Regions from separate parts of the Streptomyces sp. TAA040 genome, predicted to be linked through region 1. Evidence: riboswitches for the same ligand, from Rfam matches in the RefSeq annotation. Region 1 holds a riboswitch; the other holds the start of a gene.

Region 1 (3,401 bases):
CTCGCCCCGCAGTCCGTGCGGATTCTGCCCGGGGTCGGGCCGGCCACCGGCGAGGTGCTCCGCAGGGCCGGCATCGGCACGGTCGGCGAGGCCGAGCTGGCCGGCGAGGCGGAACTGGTGCGGCTGCTGGGCCGGGCCCACGGGCTCTCCCTGCACACCATGGCCCGGGGCGTCGACGACCGCCCGGTCGTCACGGACCGGGCGTCGAAGTCCGTGTCGGTCGAGGACACCTACGACATCGACCTCACCGACCGGGGGCGGATCCAGTGGGAGGTCGGCCACCTGGCCGACCGCTGCGCGGAGCGGCTGCGGGCGGCCGGCCGGTCCGGACGCACCGTGGTGGTCAAGGTGCGCAGCCACGACTTCGCCACTCTCACCCGGTCGGAGACCCTCCGCGGGCCGACCGACGACACCCGGGTCGTCCGGGAGGCGGCCGCCCGGCTGGTCGAGTCGGTGGACACCACCACGGGGGTGCGGCTGCTGGGGGTCGGGGTGAGCGGACTGGCCGACTACGCCCAGGAGGACCTCTTCGCTCAGTTCGCGGGTGCGGACGAGCCCTCCGCGCCCGAACCGCGGGGCGGGGACGGTGCGGAGACGGTGCCGGCGGACTCCCCACCGGAACTCCGCCGGGAGCAGTGGCTGCTGCCCGGCCTGGACGTCCGCCACACCGTGCACGGGCCCGGCTGGGTGCAGGGCGGCGGGCTGGGCCGCGTGACGGTGCGCTTCGAGCGCCCCGACTCCCCACCGGGCCGGGTGCGCACTCTCGCCGCGGACGATCCGGAGCTGAGCCGCGGAGAGCCGCTGCCGCTGGTCCCGGGGCCGGCGGGAGATCAGTCCGGGTCGTTCCCCGGCTGACGGGGTGCCGCCTCCGGCCCGGCTCCCGCGGCCCTCTCCACTCCAGCCTCCCCGACCGCGTCGTCCCCGTCCCGGCGGTGCCCGGCCGTACCGCTGCCGGCGACCGTGCCGAACTCGCGCTCCTCGCCCGGCGGCGGGGCGTCCCTCGGGCTCGCCGGGTGCAGTCCGTAGTGATGGGCGAGCTGGAGTTCCTGCTCGGGGCTGAGGTGGCGGCCGACTCCGAAGTCGGGCGCCTCCCTGATCAGCGCCCGGCGGAACGGGACACGCAACTGCTCGTCGACGAACTCGCTCGGCGTCAGCGGCACGAAGGCGTCGCGACCGAAGAGGCCGGTGCGCACCGACGCCCACTCGGGCCGTCCCGTCGCGTCGTCGAGGTAGACCTCGTCGACGGTCCCGATCCTGACGCCGTCCTGGTCGAGGGCCTTTCGGCCGATGAGACTGTGCGGATCGATGTCGGTGTGCACTGTGCCTCCCGATGGTTCGCGGGCGTCCCGCAGGAGTTCCCACCACCTCCCTCCCAGCAAAGACCACATCGGCCGCCCCGGCCAGTCGAGAGCCGCACCACAGACCGGTGCCGGTGGGCGCTGGTAAGCTCGGCGGTGGCTGTCGACCCCGCGCGGGAGAGCCCACCGGCCCAGGTCGGCGGGCGCCGAAGGAGCAAACCCTCCCCGGAATCTCTCAGGCCCACGTACCGCGCAGGCGAGGTCACTCTGGAAAGCAGGGCGATCCGGGAGCGCAAGCCGCCCCACGGTTCCCCCTCACCGACGGTGAAAGCCGGCCCGAGCACCCTGCGGACCGGTGAAACTCTCAGGTCGAGATGACAGAGGGGGAGGCCGGACGGGCACCCGCGCCGCGGTGCCCCTCGAAGGTCGCGCAGACCAGGAGGCCTCCAGATGACCACAGACCGAGTCGGCCTTGCCGCTCTCCAGCACTCCGTCCCCTTCGCGGAGCGGCACATCGGGCCGGACAGCGCGGAGCAGGCCAAGATGCTGGCACAGGTGGGCTACGGCTCGCTCGACGAGCTGACCCGTGCCGCCGTGCCGGACGTCATCAAGTCGACCGAGTCCCTCGACCTCCCCGACGCACGCAGCGAGGCCGAGGTGCTCGCGGAGCTCCGCGACCTGGCCGGGCGGAACCAGGTGCTCGACTCCATGATCGGACTCGGCTACCACGGCACCTTCACCCCGCCGGTCATCCTGCGCAATGTCCTGGAGAACCCGGCCTGGTACACGGCGTACACCCCGTACCAGCCGGAGATCTCGCAGGGCCGGCTGGAGGCGCTGCTCAACTTCCAGACGATGGTCGCCGACCTCACCGGGCTGCCCACCTCGGGAGCCTCGCTGCTGGACGAGGCCACCGCGGCGGCCGAGGCCATGTCGCTCTCGCGCCGGGTGGGCAAGGTCAAGGGCGGGGTGTACCTGGTGGACGCCGCCTGCCTGCCGCAGACCGTGGCCGTGATCAGAACCCGCGCCGAACCGGCCGACGTCGAGGTCGTCGTCGCGGACCTCACCGAGGACATCCCGGCGGAGCTCGCCGAGCGCGGTGTCTTCGGGGTGCTGCTCCAGTACCCCGGTGCGGACGGACGCGTCCGCGACCTGGGGCCGGTCGTCGACCGTGCCCACGAGCTGGGCGCGATCGTCACGGTCGCCGCCGACCTGCTCGCGCTGACGCTGCTGACCTCGCCCGGCGAGCTGGGAGCCGACGTCGCGGTCGGTACCACCCAGCGTTTCGGCGTGCCGATGGGCTTCGGCGGCCCGCACGCCGGCTTCATGGCGGTCCGGGAGAGGTTCGCCCGCAACCTGCCGGGCCGACTGGTCGGCGTCTCGGTCGACGCCTCGGGGAAGAAGGCCTACCGCCTGGCCCTGCAGACCCGCGAGCAGCACATCCGCCGGGAGAAGGCCACCAGCAACATTTGCACCGCGCAGGTCCTGCTCGCGGTCATGGCCGGCCTCTACGCGGTCCACCACGGACCGGACGGACTGCGCTCCATCGCCCGCCGCACGCACCGACTGGCCACGATCCTGGCCGCGGGACTCCGCGAGGGCGGCGTCGAGGTGGTGCACGAGTCCTACTTCGACACCGTGACCGGCCACGTCCCGGGGCGGGCCGCCGAGGTGGTGGCCGCGGCCCGCGCTGCCGGCGTCAACCTGTGGCAGGCGGACGACGACCGGGTCGGCGTGAGCTGCGACGAGACCACCGGGCCGGAGCAGCTCACCGCCGTCTGGGGCGCGTTCGGGGTCCGGGCCGACGTGGACGCGCTCGACTCCCGGGTGGCCGACGCGCTTCCGGCCGGGCTGCTGCGCGAGGACGACTTCCTGACCCATCCCGTCTTCCACCGGCACCGTTCGGAGACGGCGATGCTGCGCTACCTGCGCAGGCTCGCCGATCGCGACTACGCGCTGGACCGCGGCATGATCCCGCTGGGCTCCTGCACGATGAAGCTGAACGCGACCACCGAGATGGAGCCGATCACCTGGCCCGAGTTCGGCGGGCTGCACCCCTTCGCGCCGGCCGAGCAGGCCGAGGGCTACCTGACGCTGATCCGG
Region 2 (3,401 bases), on a different contig from region 1:
CGGACCGCCGCCCTCGGGCAGCGGCACCCAGACGCTGCTGCGCCCGAGCACCTCCATCAGCCGCCCGCCGGCGCCGGGCACGTTCACCGAGGCGGCCAGCGCCTCCTCCAGTTCGTTTCCCGGCCAGCCACCGCCGTGCCCGGGGCCGTAGTTCTGCGGGTGCTGCGGATGCTGGGGACCTGTCATGGCAGAAACCCTAGCGGCGCCCGCGCCCGGTGCTCCGCCGGGCGTCGCGGTCACCCGAATGCACACGCCCGGCGACCGCCCGGTTGCGTCAGGTGCATGCCGGGCGAAGAGTGAGGAGCGTCCACATCACCCGCTTATCGGAGGAACATCCCCTCATGCGCAGGAAATCGGTCGTATCCACCGCAGTAGCCGCCACGATGGCCGGTGCACTCACCCTCGGCGCCGCCGGAGCGGCCTCGGCGGCGATGCCCGGTGGCCCGGCCGGTACCGCCGTGGCCGCCCCCGAGCAGGCGGCGCCGCCCGCTCGGGCCGCCCTCCCCGACGTCGAGGCGCTCGCCTCTCAAGTGACCACGCTCGACGGCATGGACGGCGTACTCGCCCCGGTCACCGAGCTGCTGGCCGTCCTCACCGCCGAGGACGGCCTCCTGCCGGCGGCCGACGCCGCCGAACACGAGGCGGCGCTCACCGAGGCCATCGGGAAGCTCGCCACCGAGGCACCGGAGGCCGGCGACCGGGCCGCGGCCCCCGACCCGGCGGCTCTCGCTGCCGAAGCGGCCGAGGACCTGCAGGCCGCGGTGGACGCACTGCTGGAGGCGGTCGCCTCCGGTGACCCCACCGAGGTCGTCGGGGCTGCCAACGAGACGATCGCTGCCGTGGTGGCGCTGCTGCTCGAAACCCTGCTCGACGGCGACCTGCCGGCGCCGGACGTGCCCGACCTCCCCGGCACGGGCCTGCCGACGACCGGACTGCCCGGACCGCCGAGCTGACCCGGACCGCTCCGCTCACGAACCGCCGCCCGGACGGGCCGCCGCACCTCGGCGCCCGTCCGGGCGGTCACGCGCTCTGGACCGGACGGCCGGGTCCCGGCCGCACGGCCGGGGCGGCCGGGGCCGGTCGCCCACGCGACGGGCGGTCGGGTGGCCGCCACCGGTCCGGGGCTCAGCGGCAGCAGGCCGCGGGGCGGCCGGGACCGGTGCAGGTCGCCGTGTGGACCCCGGCGGCCACCGCCCGGTCGAGCAGCACCGCGGAGCTGCAACCGGTCGGCAACCGTCCGGCTTCGAGCTGTCCCAGCAGCCGGGCCACGGCCCGGCGGTGGCGGCCGAAGGCCCACCCGGAAACCGTCCGGCCGCGTTGGGTCTGCCCGGCCAGTGCCAGCACCGGCGGGACGTCCAGCACCAGCAGGTGCAGACGCAGTCCGCGCCGCCGCGCCTCCCGCCCCAGCCAGCGGCGCACCCAGGGCAGCGATCCGCAGTCGTGGACCAGCACGCTGCCGGTCGTCCGCAGGGCCCGCCACAACCGCCAGTAGTGCGTGACCCGGACGAGCGGCCGGTAGCAGGCGTAGGGCAGCAGCGGGGGCAGCCGATCGGCCCACCACTCCCGGGCGTCCTGCGAGTCGATCCGCGCCACCGCGCCGCACTCCACGGCCATCCGCCGCATCAGGGTGGACTTCCCGCTGCCGGGCAGCCCGGAGACGACCACCCGGTCGCCCGCCGGCCAGCGCAGGGTCCCGGGGCCGGCGACCGCGGTGCCGCGCAGGTCGAGCACCCGCGCGCGCTCCGGCTCCGGCGGCGCGCTCGCCTCCTCCTGCGCGGCTGCGCGCCACGGCCCCTCCCCGTCGGCGGCGGGCGGCCCACCGGCGGGCAGCAGCATCCGTCCGCCCGGCTGTCCCTCCACCGCCGGCGGCGGTGCCTGCCCCGGCAGTAAGAGCTCCGCCGCCGTGTCCGCCGCCGTACCGGTCGTCTCGTACCGGATCACGCCGGCCCCCTCGGTTCCCGTCATAGCCCCTCCGACCCCTGCCGCAACCGTTCCCCGTCCGGGCTCCCCCCGAAGCGGCCGCCCATGTCATGATGAGGCCGCCAACTCCATAACGGCCGCTTGAACCAGCGCGGGAGAGTCCCGAAGCCCCCGGAGCACCGGGTGCAGGGCGCCGAAGGAGCAAGTCCTCCCTTGAATCTCTCAGGCCCCGTACCGCGCAGGCGAGGCATATCTGAAAAGCGGGCCGGATCGTTCCGGCCCCACCCAAGGTGCAAACCACGGCCCTCGCGGGCTTGTGGCGAACCTCTCAGGTTCCGATGACAGATGGGGAGGACATGTCCGCCCCTGCCTGGGAGCCACAGATGCCCGAGAACCCCCGCCGTACCGCTCTGGACCCGCTGCACCGCGCACTCGGCGCGACGATGACCGACTTCGCCGGCTGGGACATGCCGCTGCGCTACGGCAGCGAGCGCGACGAGCACCGCGCCGTCCGCACCCGTGCCGGCCTGTTCGACCTCTCGCACATGGGGGAGATCACCGTCACCGGCCCGCAGGCGGCCGAGCTGCTCGACCACGCGCTGGTGGGCAACCTGTCGGCGGTCGCCGTCGGACGCGCCCGCTACACGATGATCTGCGACGAGCGCGGCGGCATCCTGGACGACCTGATCGTCTACCGGCTCGCCGCGGACACGTACATGGTCGTGGCCAACGCCGGCAACGCGCAGACGGTCCTGGACGCGCTGACCGACCGGCAGGCCGGCTTCGACGCCGCTGTCCGGGACGACCGGGACGCCTGCGCCCTCCTCGCCGTGCAGGGCCCGCGTTCGGCCGCCGTGCTCGGCAGCCTCACCGACGCGGACCTGGACGGGCTGAAGTACTACGCCGGGCTCCCCGGCGCCGTCGCCGGGGTGGACGCGCTGATCGCCCGCACCGGCTACACCGGCGAGGACGGCTTCGAGCTGTTCGTGGCGCCGGAGGACGCCGGGAAGCTGTGGCTGGCGCTCACCGAGGCGGGCCGCGAGGCCGGGCTGGTGCCCTGCGGGCTGTCCTGCCGGGACACGCTGCGGCTGGAGGCGGGGATGCCGCTCTACGGCAACGAGCTGACCCGCGCGACCACCCCGTTCGACGCGGGCATGGGCCGGGTGGTCAAGTTCGAGAAGACCACCAACGAGGGCAGGTTCGTCGGCCGGGAGGCTCTGGAGGCCGCCGCCGAGCAGGCCGCGACCGCGCCGCCGCGCAAGCTGGTCGGCCTGGTCGCCGAGGGCCGACGGGTGCCCCGGGCGGGCTACCCCGTGGTGGACGCGGCCGGCACGGTGATCGGCGAGGTCACCTCGGGCGCCCCCTCCCCCACCCTCGGCAAGCCGATCGCGATGGCCTACCTGGACGCCGCGCGTGCCGGGCACGACGACGCGGACGCCGGGGGCGCTTCGGTCGCGGTCGACATCCGCGGCAGCCACGAG

The links. A riboswitch is a leader RNA that binds a small molecule or an ion and turns the genes downstream of it on or off. The one in region 1 is predicted to bind glycine.
Region 2: another riboswitch for glycine. It lies ahead of gcvT (glycine cleavage system aminomethyltransferase GcvT); the one in region 1 lies ahead of gcvP (aminomethyl-transferring glycine dehydrogenase).

Annotation. Positions count from the first base shown of each region.
Region 1 is NZ_AUKR01000028.1:31,122-34,522, reverse strand. Features, by position in the region: gene H300_RS28060 (DNA polymerase IV) at 1-855, shown strand, start outside; partial or broken gene H300_RS28055 (PRC-barrel domain-containing protein) at 951-1,319, opposite strand; glycine riboswitch at 1,463-1,559, shown strand; glycine riboswitch at 1,560-1,689, shown strand; gene gcvP (aminomethyl-transferring glycine dehydrogenase) at 1,749-3,401, shown strand, end outside.
Region 2 is NZ_AUKR01000002.1:218,176-221,576, forward strand. Features, by position in the region: gene H300_RS0103000 (enhanced serine sensitivity protein SseB) at 1-186, opposite strand, end outside; gene H300_RS24645 (hypothetical protein) at 342-953, shown strand; gene H300_RS24650 (AAA family ATPase) at 1,126-1,836, opposite strand; glycine riboswitch at 2,063-2,167, shown strand; gene gcvT (glycine cleavage system aminomethyltransferase GcvT) at 2,304-3,401, shown strand, end outside.